DNA from 2 places in the Streptococcus sp. AS14 genome. Region 1 is predicted to be linked to the other one. Evidence: predicted binding sites of a transcription regulator. Region 1 holds the regulator's gene; the other holds the start of a gene.
The links. The regulator CtsR, encoded in region 1, represses protease genes until heat stress. The targets are predictions, from matches to a motif close to TTGGTCAAAAAAGGTCAAANA.
Positions count from the first base shown of each region.

Region 2: the regulator CtsR is predicted to act here: its motif matches at 3,433-3,453, upstream of HMPREF1150_RS04775 (ATP-dependent Clp protease ATP-binding subunit).

Region 1 is NZ_ALKI01000017.1:135,856-142,993, reverse strand. Features, by position in the region: gene HMPREF1150_RS02250 (ATP-dependent Clp protease ATP-binding subunit) at 1-1,206, opposite strand, end outside; gene HMPREF1150_RS02255 (CtsR family transcriptional regulator) at 1,207-1,671, opposite strand; gene HMPREF1150_RS02260 (hypothetical protein) at 1,818-2,306, shown strand; gene tsf (translation elongation factor Ts) at 2,410-3,453, opposite strand; gene rpsB (30S ribosomal protein S2) at 3,526-4,308, opposite strand; tRNA gene HMPREF1150_RS02275 (tRNA-Cys) at 4,616-4,686, shown strand; gene HMPREF1150_RS02280 (hypothetical protein) at 4,816-5,508, shown strand; gene nusG (transcription termination/antitermination protein NusG) at 5,739-6,275, opposite strand; gene secE (preprotein translocase subunit SecE) at 6,603-6,782, opposite strand; gene rpmG (50S ribosomal protein L33) at 6,792-6,944, opposite strand; gene pbp2a (penicillin-binding protein PBP2A) at 7,013-7,138, opposite strand, start outside.
Region 2 is NZ_ALKI01000013.1:82,594-89,731, reverse strand. Features, by position in the region: gene xseA (exodeoxyribonuclease VII large subunit) at 1-106, opposite strand, end outside; gene HMPREF1150_RS12285 (hypothetical protein) at 51-287, opposite strand; gene HMPREF1150_RS04755 (NAD(P)H-hydrate dehydratase) at 263-1,105, opposite strand; gene HMPREF1150_RS04760 (HAD hydrolase family protein) at 1,200-1,973, opposite strand; gene HMPREF1150_RS04765 (bifunctional methylenetetrahydrofolate dehydrogenase/methenyltetrahydrofolate cyclohydrolase) at 1,970-2,824, opposite strand; gene HMPREF1150_RS04770 (DUF1797 family protein) at 3,023-3,253, opposite strand; gene HMPREF1150_RS04775 (ATP-dependent Clp protease ATP-binding subunit) at 3,503-5,773, shown strand; gene HMPREF1150_RS04780 (GyrI-like domain-containing protein) at 5,822-6,436, opposite strand; gene HMPREF1150_RS04785 (YafY family protein) at 6,496-7,138, opposite strand, start outside.

The DNA of each region.
Region 1 (7,138 bases):
CACCGCCGTCTCAATAGCCTGATCACTAATCTGCACCTTGTGATGGTCCTCATAGCTCTTTCTCAGACCTTGTAAAATAGCAATGCTATCAGCTACATTAGGCTCTTCTATGCTGACCTTGGCAAAACGCCTAGAAAGAGCAGCATCTTTTTCAATATGTTTCTGATACTCTTCCTGCGTCGTAGCACCAACTGTCCGCAGAGTTCCGCGAGCCAGAGCCGGTTTCAGGATATTGGCCGCATCCAAGGTCGAGTCAATACCGCTGCCAGAGCCCATGATAGTATGCAACTCATCGATGAAAAGAATAACATGACCATCTTCTTCAATGTCATTGATGATGTTATTCATTCGCTCCTCGAAATCTCCGCGAAAGCGAGTGCCAGCGACTACATTCATCAAGTCCAGCTCCAAAACCCGCATCTTGGAAAGTTCAGCAGGAACCTGACCAGCTGCTACACGCTGGGCCAGACCTAAAGCCAGAGCTGTCTTACCAACCCCAGCATCTCCAACTAGCACTGGATTGTTTTTAGTCTTGCGACTAAGAATCTGAACTATCCGTGAAATTTCTTGATCGCGGCCAATGACGGGCTCCAATCGGCCATCTCTAGCCAGCTCCGTCAAATCACGAGTGTAGTCTTCTAGCCCCCCGCTGGTAGAAGCTGGCATCCCCATCATATTAGCCATGGTCTGCTTGGCTGCCATTACTCCCTTATTCAGACTGCGAATAGCCTTGATATCTTCCTTGCCCCAGCCAGCTCGCTGCTCCAAGACCTTTCGCAAATCACTGATTTTCGGTCCCTGCTCCTTATCATCGTAGCTAAAGCCGGTAAATTCCAGAATACGAGAGGCCAAGGTCCCCCGGTCAAATAGCATGGCCAGCAGCACATGCTCAGTACCTACATGCTTAGCCCGAACAGCTTCTGCAATCTGCCCCGCCTCCTCAAACAACTCCTCTAAGCGATAAGAAAAAGGCAGCAGCTCAAAGTGACCGTCTTTCTGATAAGCCTGACCAGTAATCTGAAAAGCCGCTTCTTCAAATCCATCCACTTCCACAGGAAACTCATTGAGGACTGAGCCAGCAACGCTGTAGGGATTATTAGCCAGAGCAATCAGCAGATGCCATGATTCCAGATAATCTGTTGTAAAATGGCCGGCCAAGAGCTGGGCTGCTTCCAAGCTTTCTATTAAGGCTTTTGAGTATTTCATTTATGATTCCATTCCTTTTCTGTCTAGTTGTTGTAAAATCTTTTTTAATATCCGGGCACGAATCACCGCAGCTCCATCGCCCAAAATCGAGTCCGATGCTGTTGACAAGATTAGATTGCCCTCACGTTCAGTCATAATCTTCTCATCAAAAAGAAGCTGAATAACATCTGTGAAAACCTGCTGGCTGACACGCTCTCCCACACTGTCGTACAGGCCGCAAAGCATCTGATGCCGGTCGGAAAATTCAATCTTTCCAATTCGAATATAGCCGCCACCGCCACGCTTACTCTCAACGATATAGCCCCGACTTTCCGTAAAACGCGTCTTAATCACATAGTTAATCTGACTGGGAACCACCTGAAAAACATCAGCCAGTTCACTGCGTTTCAATTCAACCATCCCAGCCTGAGCCAGAATAGACTTGATATATGCTTCAATACTGTCCGATGTGTTTTTTGCACCCATGACTTCCCTTTCCAGTTGAGAATTTCAGAATAAATTTCTTTTTTCCTTGTTTCTCTAACATTGACTATCTTTGACTAATATTATACCGGAAAAATCTCTATTTTAAAAGAAAAAGGGATGACTGAAAGGTCTGACAATTCAAACTAGTGAAAAAGCTTTGTCAGGCTTGTGTAACCGCTTGCTTTTTGCTTTTAAAGCGTTATAATATAGGTGGAAATCCACAAGGAAAAGACAGGCAGAAACTCCTGCCTGCCAACTATCATCTAAACAAGGAGGATAATCCAATGAAAATGGATTGGCTCAACTATTCTCGTCATGTACTCAAATGGCTCTTTGCAGCTCTGAGTATTTTCACCATCTTTTCTGCTGACTATGTTGATATTCCTATCGGAGCTCTCATCGCCTGTCTTTATGCTCCCCTGCTCTTCGAACAGGAGCTGATCAGCAACCGAGTCAAATGGTATAGCTTTCTAATCATGATGATGGTTACTCTTCCCCTTCTGTTTATTACCAAAGTCTATCAGTTTAGCCTAACTTACCCCCAAACAACAGCTCTTCTCTTCATATTGGTAGTCTTGATTTTTACCAATGGCTTGATTGCTCATAAGGAAGAAAGAGAAAAAGCAGCTAAGTGATGCTGCTCACCATTCTAAACTTGATGTTTCAAAATGCTACAAACAAAAGGCCTGAGGCAAATTCTCAGACCTTTTTATCATTCTATTTCTAAGCTAAAAACGATTAGTTTTGACCAAGAGCAGCAGCCATTGTTGCAGCTACTTCGTTTTCAAAGTCGTTAGCAGCTTTCTCGATACCTTCACCAACTTCAAAGCGAGCGAACTCAACTACTGAAGCATTTACTGATTCAAGGTAAGCTTCAACTGTCTTGCTGTCGTCCATGATATAGACTTGTGCAAGAAGTGTGTAAGCTTGGTCAACTTTAGTGTTGTCAAGCATGAAGCGATCCATTTTACCTGGGATGATCTTGTCCCAGATCTTTTCTGGTTTGCCTTCTGCAGCCAATTCAGCCTTGATGTCTTCTTCAGCTTGAGCAACAACTGCATCAGTCAATTGAGCTTTAGAACCGTATTTCAAGTGTGGAAGAGCTGGTTTACCAACCATTGCACGGCTTTCGTTGTCTTGATCGATGACATGGTTCAATTGAGCCAATTCATCTTTAACAAATTGCTCATCCAATTCTTTGTATGAAAGAACAGTTGGTTTCATCGCAGCGATGTGCATAGAGATTTGCTTAGCAAGAGCATCGTCTCCACCGTCAACAACTGAGATAACTCCGATACGGCCACCGTTGTGTTGGTAAGCACCAAAGTGTTGAGCATCTGTCTTTTCAATCAAAGCAAAGCGACGGAAGGAGATTTTTTCTCCAATAGTTGCAGTTGCGGATACATATGCAGCTTCAAGAGTTTCACCTGAAGGCATTGTCAAAGCAAGAGCTTCTTCGTTGTTAGCTGGTTTGCCTTCAGCGATTACTTTAGCTGTTGCGTTTACCAAGTCAACAAATTGAGCGTTTTTCGCAACGAAGTCAGTTTCAGCATTCACTTCAACAACAGCTGCAACATTACCGTTTACGTAAACACCTGTCAGACCTTCAGCGGCAACACGGTCAGCTTTCTTAGCTGCTTTTGCCATACCTTTTTCACGAAGCAATTCAATCGCTTTTTCGATGTCACCATCTGTTTCAACAAGTGCTTTCTTAGCGTCCATGACACCAGCACCAGATTTTTCACGCAATTCTTTGACAAGCTTAGCTGTAATTTCTGCCATTTTTCTTCTCCTATTTTTTAATGTAAATAAAGGAGCTGGGCTGAGCCCTGCCCCTTTAGGTTAGTTTACTGATTATTCGTTTGAACCTTCAACAACTTCAACGATTTCTTCGATAGAATCTGCTTGAGTTTCAGTTTCAGCCAATTCTGCTTCTACTGATTCAACGCTATCTTCACCTTGACGGCCTTCGATAACAGCATCAGCCATTTTCGCAGTGATCAATTTAACCGCACGGATTGCATCGTCGTTCGCTGGGATAATCACATCGATATCATCAGGATCAGTGTTAGTATCAACCATGGCAACCACTGGGATACCTAATTTCTTAGCTTCCTTAACAGCGATTTGCTCTTTATGAGGGTCAACTACGTACATGACGTCTGGGATGCGAGGCATATCTTCGATACCGCCCAAGAATTTTTCAAGACGAGCACGTTGTTTGTTGAGAAGAGCGACTTCTTTCTTAGGAAGAACTTCGAAAGTTCCGTCTTCTTCCATGCGTTTGATTTCTTTCAAACGAGCTACACGTTTTTGGATAGTAGACCAGTTTGTAAGAGTTCCACCCAACCAACGGTGGTTGATGAAATATTGACCTGAACGTTCTGCTTCTTCTTTCACAGCGTCAGCAGCTTGCTTTTTAGTACCAACGAAGAGGATAACTGCATCGTTAGCAGCAGCATCACGCATAAAGTCGTAAGCTTGGTCAGCATACTTTACAGTTTGCTGCAAGTCGATTACGTGGATACCGTTACGCTCAGTGAAGATGTACTTAGCCATCTTAGGGTTCCAGCGACGAGTTTGGTGACCAAAGTGAACACCAGCCTCAAGAAGTTGTTTCATTGAAATTACTGCCATGAGTAAATTCTCCTTTTTGTTTTTTTCCTCTTTTAGATTTCAGCTCGCAGGACCACCCGAGGGCAACAGTCCCACAATTCATCTAAAATGAGTATTTTGCCATTTACACGGCGACCTCTATTATAACAAAAGCGCAGCTCTTTGACAAGGCATTTACCAGATTTTCTTCCGCTAGCCACTATTCCCACTTCTCAGCAGAACATTTATTCTCCAAATTGTTCAGAATAGGAACATCTAATATTTTCTGCTTTGACTATGAAAGACTCTTGACGAAAACAAGTATTTACGATAGAATAATAAGAGTTGCGGCGGTATAGCCAAGTGGTAAGGCACGGCTCTGCAAAAGCTTGATCGTCGGTTCAAATCCGTCTACCGCCTTCATAGATATATTTCCAGAAGCCCACCAAAGGGCTTTTTTATTGCATTTCCTATTGTTTCTAGCAAACTTTGCTGATATAATATTATAAAAATATCATTCATCATCAGCGAAAGGAAAAAAGATTGATTATGAAAAAAGTTAGCTTCTATGCCCTCAGCCTTCTCTCTCTGCTAGCTCTCTCAGCCTGCATGCCTGCCAAGCAGACGCAGCAAAGAAAAAAGACGCCTAGCTCCCTCAAAGCTTCGAAAAGTTCAACCTCAACAAAGGAATCTAGCAAAAAAAGTTCCTCTTCTAGTGAAGATGATGAAGACTACTCTACTTCTTCTAGCTCTAATACTCGCAAGGACCCTAATGCTCAAATCAGCCTAATTGATCAGGGAGAGGCTCTGGAAGCTCTTGGGGATATCCCTGAAATTCCAAAATGGGCTGAATTTAAAACCATAAAAGTTGAGTCCCTTATAGGATCTGCTGGTCCTACTCCCAGCACCAAAGATGAGGTTGTCAGCAAAATGGGACCCGCTGACTCAGATATGGGAAGTGGCGGCTTTTGGCGAGGAACTGATTACAGCATCTTGATAAGTTTTAGTGACCAGGGAGCAGTAACTACCAAGACAGCCAGCCTACCTAATCCTAAGAAAATCAACAATCTCAAGGATGTGCAACCTGGGATGTCCGCGCAGGAGGTCGTTGCTAAACATGGACGCCCAGAAACAATCGCAGTCTTTGGCCACTCAACTGTTTTTGGATGGAAAGGTCAAGATGGCAAAGATTACAGCGTCATGTTCGATCAAGATAAAGTCTATCAGATTGTTGAACCGTAAAATGTAAATTTGCTATTTTAAACTTTAGATTTTATAGAACTCTATTAATTTCTCTACCCAGAACAATCAAATCGTTGGGGTAATGTCTACCTATCAAATGAAACAAACTAAAGACATTATTGACTCCGTCATTAAGGATAAGTAATCTCACACTTCGTTCCAAAAACACAAAAATCCAAGACTGAAAAAGTCTTGGATTTTATTTTTGACGAGGATAGCGGCTTCGTCAATTAAAGCTCTGCAATTTGGCTAAGATTAACTTCGGCCACGGTGTCATTACCAAACATGGAAATAATCATCTTGACTTTGTTATTATCAATCTCCGTAATCTTACCTGTATAGTCAGTAAAGGCACCATCGATGATTCGAACGGTATCCCCAACCTTGACATCCAAGTCAAATTCCTGCACTGTTTGACCCATGGAGATGAGAATGTTGCGAATCTCTTCTTCCAAGAGCGGCGTTGGTTTAGAGCGGTTTCCGTGTGACCCGACAAATCCTGTTACATTCGGAGTGTTCCGCACGACAAACCAAGCTTCATCTGTCATGACCATTTCCACCAAAACATAACCAGGGAAGCGATTTTCTTCGATTTCCTTGGTCTTGCCATTTTTCTCTACTTGCACGGTCTGAGTAGGGATTTCCACGCGCAAGATATTTTCCAGCATATTATAAGTCTGAGCGCGCTGCAAAAGATTTTCTTTTACCTTGTTTTCATAGCCTGAATAGGTCTGCAGTACAAACCAACCTTTGTCAAAACTATCCATGAGTTCATCCTTTCCTAAATAAAAAAGCCTGCGGGCTTCTGCTTCTTTCTAGCCCTATTATACCATAATTTCCTCAAATGCAAAGGAATTTAATAACTATTTTCCTGACAAATCAAAGTCTTGCAATTCTGCCCAAAAATTCTTGAATCAGCGTTGTCTAGTATGAGAAATTTTTATTTCAAACGATGAATTATAGATAGATTTGATTTTTTTGAAATTGTCGGCGCGTAAATAAGGACATACGCCAAAAATCCCACCTACTCACAATAGGTGGGACTTTGAATGATATGGCTGCCGCAAGATTCTTCTCTATTTCTACTTCAGTTGTTAAGAGAAAATATTCAGAATCTGGAATAGACCGCTTGCCACTACTTTGTCAAAGATATAGATGATCACTACAAAGAATGCAGTGTATTCCATGACAGAGATAAAATCTGTCCATCTTTCTTTTCGGGTAGGCCAAGTTGTATCTTTCAATAGTTTAAAAACATCTTTAAAGAATTTCACAACAATCTCCTATCTAGTTTCTTTATGCAGGGTGTATTTACTGCAATGCTTACAAAATTTATTAACTTCTAAACGCGTTGGTTTTGGAGTGCTACTGAGCTTAACCGAGTAGTTCCTAGAACCACAGACTGTACACGCTAGACTCGCTTTTTTTAATGCCATAACGCCTCCATCTTTCTTATTATAGCAGGATTCTATACTTTTGACAAGCCGTTCAGCTCTTTTAAATCCTATTGAAACCAGCTGGTAACAGTATCCCAAAGGTTTTTCGCTTTCTCAGGAATACCAGTGTCATCAATGGCTTTCTTGGCTTCATCCACCAGATTTTGAGCTCGGTCCTGAACGTCCTGCAGGAA
Region 2 (7,138 bases), on a different contig from region 1:
AATTGGACACTTGGCCAGTCAGATAGACCCGCTCCAAATAAGGATCCCGCTCAAACTTCATCTTCAGATACTTGGTCAAGGTCGAAACCGACAAATACTCTGGCATGTCCTTTTCCTTTCATTTCTAGTTTTTCCGTAACTTTTATTATAACAAAAAACTGCATAAAAAACCGATTACAAAGTCTAAAAATCCCCTGAAAAGCTAGAAAAAAACTGGGCTTCCACAAAAGAAACCCAGCTGACTTAAAACCTAAGAAAAAGTCTACTGACTCATCTCCTTCATCCACCTTGGAATAGCTCTGCTGATTGCCGTTGGTAGGACGACATAAGCTTCCTGACCCAATTTATCAGCGATAAGGGAATGAAGAAGGGTTGCAGCCGCCACTCGCTCAAAGAGACTGCTTGACTTGAACTGTCCAGCAAAAGCAGCAATCATACCAGCCAGCGTATCCCCCATGCCGCCAGTTGCCTGATAAGCTCCGCCTACTGTCAGCTCAAAGACCTGCTCTTGTCCGCTTTGATAGATGGTCGTTCCATGCTTTTTCTGCACGACAATACTGCCTAGAGGCAGCTGATTGACCGCCGCCTGATTGGCTGCTGCTGTCTGATCTGACAAGCTCAAACCCGATAAGCCTTCCCACTCCTTTTGGTGAGGAGTAAAAACTGTTTGGGATTTTGGAAATGGCAAAGCTGCTTTGCTAAAGAGAGAAATGGCTCCGCCATCCATTATTAGTATCTGCTGTTCTGCCACAGTCTGTACTACCTTTTGTAGGATATCTAGACCTAGTTGATTCTCTGCTAGGCCTGGACCAATCAAGACTAGATCTGATTTAGCCAACTGCTCTGTCAATCGGTCTTGCTCCTCTATGTCAAAGGCCATAGCCTCTGGTAAATGACTGTGCAGAGGGGCGATATTTTCTCTGTCTGTAGCAACAGTCACCAGACCGGCCCCACTATTGACTGCTGCCAAAGCTGCCATGATAATGGCGCCCCCATAAGGATAGGTCCCCCCAATCAATAAGAGACGGCCGTAGTCGCCCTTGTGACTATCCAAGGGACGTTCCCTAATGACCCTTTTTAAAACATTTTCAGCATTTTTTACCATGATATTCTCCTAGACCAACTTTATCCTGCACTTCAAACCTATCTTCATTATACACCAAAAGGCACCTAAACAGATGCCCCGTATCATAAGAAAGTTATTTTTCCCGAAAATCTGCAAATTTTTGTAAGATTCTTGCTGCAACTGCCTTGGGTAAATTTTCCTGAAAAGCGACCTGCTCATCCGCATAATCGCTCAAGCCTGGGAAATCACCAACCTGCACAGCGTAGAGAGAATTCTTAAAGAGCTGGATATCATTTTGATCATTACCAAAAGCTACATAATCCGAACCGCAGAGTTCCTTTACAGTTGAAGCTTTATTGGTTTCAGCCGGATTGACATAAAAACATTTCTCATGCTCATGATAGTCTAGACTTAGATTAGGCAAGCTTGCAAAACGAGCCTGTACATCATCTAAGAGCTGCTCATGATTCCCCATGTAAATAACGACCTTAATAGGATGCTGGAGTTCAGTCAGTTCCAGCCGTCTTGCCCGCTTGAGAGGATCTACACTGGCAATAAAAGGGATTTTTTCTAAAATCTGGCCGCTGTAGTCAAAAGTATTATCAACGAAAAAAGGCAAATTATAGGTCAAACAAGTATCTAGAATGGCTTGATAACTCGACTGATGCAGCTGACGCTCAAACATCAGCTGTCCATTCTGATAAGCTACTCCGCCGTTCAGGCCAATCACTATCTGCTGACTCAATTCCGGACCTAATAGTCCCAGACAATCTCGATAGGAACGCGCCGAAGCAAACAGAACTTCATGCCCAAACTGAGGAGCCGTCAGCAGGACCTGCTTAATCTCCTCATCAATCGTCATATAATCAAAGGACAAGGTCCCATCCAAATCAAAAACAAATTTCATGATTCAAGACTCCGTTTAAAGGCCTGGTAGGTCTGCTCCATCAGCATGGTAATAGTCATAGGCCCAACGCCTCCAGGTACAGGGGTAATCAGGCTGGCAAGTTCAGACACTTCATCAAACTTAACATCGCCAATCAGCTTGCCATTTTCATCTCGGTTCATACCGACGTCAATGACGACAGCCCCTTCCTTGACAAAGTCCTTGGTCACAAAATGTCCACGTCCGATAGCCACCACCAAAATATCTGCCCGCTTAGCAGTCTTGGCTAGATTGTGGGTCCGCGAATGTGTCAGAGTTACCGTCGCATTCTTAGCTAAAAGGAGCTGAGCCATGGGCTTACCGACAATATTACTCCGCCCGATGACGACCGCTCGCTTGCCTTCCAGTTCAATGCCATATTCATGGAACATTGCCATAATGCCTGCAGGAGTAGCCGGAATCATAACCGGATGGCCGCTCCATAGCTTGCCCATATTAAGGGGATGAAAGCCATCAACATCCTTGTCTGGATCAATAGCCAGCAGCACAGCTTCATCATCGATATGCTCAGGCAAGGGCAGCTGGACCAAAATGCCATGCCAATCAGGATTTTGATTATAAGTTTCAATCAAGCTCAAGAGCTCTTCTTGGCTAGTTTCTTCTGGCAGACGTTCTACCTTACTCCGAAAGCCAGCAGCCAAGGCTGAGCGCTCTTTATTACGCACGTAGATTTGACTGGCTGGATTATTTCCCACTAGAATCACTACCAAGCCCGGTACCTGACCTGTCTTTTCTTTGAGGCGAGCCGTTTTTTCGGCTAATTTTTTCTGAAGCTTCCCTGCCAAACCTCTACCATCAATAATCTGCGCCATGTCATTCTCATTTCTTTTTCATTATCTTTTTCATTATACCAAAAAAATTTGTGCCCAGCCTATAACTTTTTCTTATATAAGGTTATAAGGTAGGGATTCATTGGCAGCTAGTGGTAAAATTTTCAGCCCTACTGAATCATTTCTATCTCTTTTAAAATAAGATAAAAAGGGTAAAAATAAAAAGCAGCTAAGTGCTTTTTAGTAGAGTAATTCATAAATTTCCATTGCAATCAAATCGATGCTGTCGAAAGTATAGGTTTCACGCGCTGCGACATCACGCAAGGTGAATACAGAGCCGTTTTCTTCATCGTAACTGTAAGCTACTTCTGCTACAACAACTCCTTCACGCTCAAAATTACGTTTCAAATTTCCGCCATCCTTAGCCATAGCTTCTAAGCGGTTGATAATTCTAACTAAATGTGATTCCATTTTGTTTCTCCTATTTACTTAGTTCCCTCTTATTTTACCATAAATAGCGACCGAAATACCACTAAAAGCCAATTTTTTGTAATTTTTCAAGAATTTGTTTTCATTCTGCTCGGTCTAAGGGAGGATTTTGTAGTAAATTCTTGCAAAGTTCGAGAATACTGATATAATGAAACTATAAAACTTTGACTATTTTTGACCTTTAATTATTTCTATAAATAGCTTGCACACTAAAAGAAAAGAGGTATCTGCATGCTTTGTCAAAATTGTAAAATCAATGAATCTACGATTCACCTTTATACCAATGTAAATGGCCATAAACAGCAGGTGGATTTGTGCCAAAACTGCTACCAAATCATGAAAACAGACCCCGAACATTCCTTGTTCGGTGGAATTGCTAATGCCAACAATCACGGAACAGATCCTATCGATGACTTCTTCAATAGCCTCAGCAATTTTCAACAGCCTCAGGAACCAACTACTCCTCCTACCCAATCTGGCGGAGCCTATGGAGGCAGTGGCGGCTACGGTTCCAATCCCAGCAAGGGAGGCCAGCCTCAGCCAGCTCCGCAAAAACCAAAAGGTTTGCTGGAAGAATATGGTATCAATGTGACTGAATTGGCTCGCCAAGGCGAGATTGATCCTGTTATTGGCCGTGATGAAGAAATCGTCCGTGTCATTGAAATCCTCAACCGCCGCACCAAAAACAATCCTGTTCTCATAGGAGAGCCAGGAGTCGGAAAAACTGCCGTGGTGGAAGGTCTGGCCCAGAAAATTGTCGATGGTGATGTGCCTCATAAACTCCAAGGCAAGGAAGTTATCCGCCTAGACGTTGTCAGCTTAGTACAGGGAACTGGTATCCGTGGCCAATTTGAGGAGAGAATGCAGAAGCTCATTGATGAGATTCGTTCTCGTCAGGATGTCATTCTCTTCATTGATGAAATCCATGAAATTGTCGGAGCAGGCTCTGCTGGCGATGGCAATATGGACGCTGGGAACATCCTCAAACCAGCTCTGGCTCGCGGAGAACTCCAGATGGTCGGAGCAACCACTCTCAATGAATACCGTATCATCGAGAAGGATGCTGCGCTGGAGCGCCGTATGCAGCCCGTTAAGGTAGACGAGCCGACGGTTGAAGAAACCATTACCATCCTCAAAGGGATTCAGAAAAAATACGAAGACTACCATCATGTCAAGTACACAGATGCGGCTATTGAAGCTGCTGCCCTTCTCTCCAACCGCTACATCCAAGACCGCTTCCTACCAGACAAGGCTATTGACCTTTTGGATGAGGCTGGTTCTAAGATGAATCTGACCCTCAACTTCGTTGATCCCAAGGTCATTGACCAACGTCTGATTGAGGCCGAAAACCTCAAGGCTCAGGCAACCCGCGACGAAGACTTCGAGAAGGCGGCTTACTTCCGCGACCAGATTGCTAAGTACAAGGAACTCCAGCAGACAAGTGTACTAGACAAGGATACTCCGATTATCAGTGAGAAAACGATTGAGCACATCGTTGAGCAAAAGACAAATATTCCAGTTGGCGACCTCAAAGAAAAGGAACAGTCTCAACTAGTCAATCTCGCCAGCGACCTAAAGGCCCATGTCATCGGTCAAGACGATGCCGTGGATAAGATTGCCAAGGCTATCCGCCGCAACCGGGTCGGACTAGGAAGTCCTAATCGCCCAATCGGTAGCTTCCTCTTTGTCGGACCTACTGGTGTCGGTAAGACTGAGCTGTCTAAGCAACTAGCCATTGAGCTCTTTGGCTCGGCTGACAGTATGATTCGCTTTGATATGAGTGAATACATGGAGAAACACAGCGTGGCCAAGCTGGTCGGTGCCCCTCCGGGCTATGTTGGTTATGATGAAGCTGGTCAATTGACTGAGCGCGTCCGCCGCAATCCATACTCACTCATTCTGCTGGATGAGGGGGAAAAGGCCCATCCCGATGTTATGCACATGTTCCTGCAGGTTCTGGATGATGGCCGCCTGACTGATGGCCAAGGCCGGACTGTCAGCTTCAAGGACACCATTATCATCATGACATCTAATGCCGGTACTGGCAAAGCTGAAGCCAGCGTTGGCTTTGGAGCAGCGCGTGAAGGCCGCACCAACTCCGTTTTGGGTGAATTGGGCAACTTCTTCAGTCCTGAGTTTATGAACCGCTTTGATGGCATTATCGAATTCCAGGCGCTCAGCAAGGACAACCTGCTGCAAATCGTCAACCTTATGCTGGACGATGTCAATCAACGTTTGGCAACCAACGACATTCATCTGGATGTTACGGAGAAGGTCAAGGAAAAATTGGTTGATTTGGGCTACGATCCGAAAATGGGGGCTCGCCCACTGCGCCGTACCATTCAGGACCATATCGAAGATGCTATTACTGACTTCTATCTGGAAAATCCAAGCGAAAAAGATCTCAAAGCTATCATGACCAGCAATGGCAAGATTCTCATCAAGTCAGCCAAGAAAAAAGAAAGCACAGAGTCAGTTAATTCATCACAAGAAGAAAAATAAATGTCGACAAAATAGAGCAGAAAACAGTTAGTTTTCTGCTCTATTTCTTTATTGATCCTTCTGAACCCTATAGCGCAGAATTGTTTTCAGCTTGCTAGGGTCTGTCCGATTCAGATTATTGAGATAGATTTCTCTATGAGTGTTTGAAATCCGTGTCAGCTGGTGATTCTGGCAAAAGGTATCCATTTTAGCGAAGGAGTGAGGTTCTTCGTCAAAAGGTCCTAGGTGCAGCATGGCGACACACACTCCTTCCGTCATTTCTTCAAAGCGAATCTCATCATAGAGAGGATTAGGCTTTTTGACACGGACTTGTTCTAGGGCCTTTTTCACCATCTCTCCAGTGATAAAGTCTGGCTGCCCAATCATAATAGTATAGATCAATTCTTCTTTAATGAGTTCTCCTGCTCGCTCTTGCTGCCAAAGTCCTTCCAAGGGATAGACTGTAAAATCAGTAAATTCTTTCTCGGCCGCTGTCTTTTTGTAGTTCATCTTGATAGCATAGGCTAAACTGTACAGAGCACCAACTCGTTCCGAAAAGTCAGCAGCATTAGGATCGCCCTTGCCGTCAATCATGATAAAAGACTGGGCAGGAACATCTATGAGACATGGTTCAGACTTGATTTGATAGATTTCTCGATTGGCTTTTCTCCATTCATATTTCATGAGAGAGCCCTCCTTTCTTTACTACAAACAGTATAGCAAAGAAAAGCTGACAACCTCTGTCAGCTTTTATAAATATCGGCAATTGCTTTTAACTTTTCTTTGAATTCTTCCCTTAACCGAGGCGGCTCCAAAATTTCAACTCCATCCAAAAAGGATAGCAAGTAGGTATAAAGACTATCGTGACTCGGCAAATGCGTTTGGACATAAAGGCTCCCATCACTTTCCTCTATCTCTGCTTCTGAAAACTCCTCGTACACCCGAAAGGCATGTTTCTTGTCAAATTTCAAAATGACTTTCACAGCATCTCCTAGCCACTCCTCGGGGCTAAATTTCTCATCCAAGACTCTCTGCTTAAATCGTTCCTCTAACATCTGACAGTCTCTCATTCTGCTGAGTTTAAAAAAGCGCGGAGCTTGTCTTAAGCGACAAAAGCCAGCAACATACCAGTTTTGGCTTTTAAATACTAACTTCAGCGCCTCTATCTTGCGCTGCTCTCTTTCTCCACGCCCATTCAAATAAGAAAAAGACAAGACTCTTCTTTGCAAGATTGCCTGCTTAATAGTATCAAACAGTTCTTTCTGATCTGCTTTTTTGCGCCAGTCAGTGAAATCCACCTCCAGCCAGGAAGTTGCCTGAACTTGAAACAAGGACTGTAGCTTAGACAGGGTCTCTACTTGCTCGCCATCTGTTAAAATCTGCAAG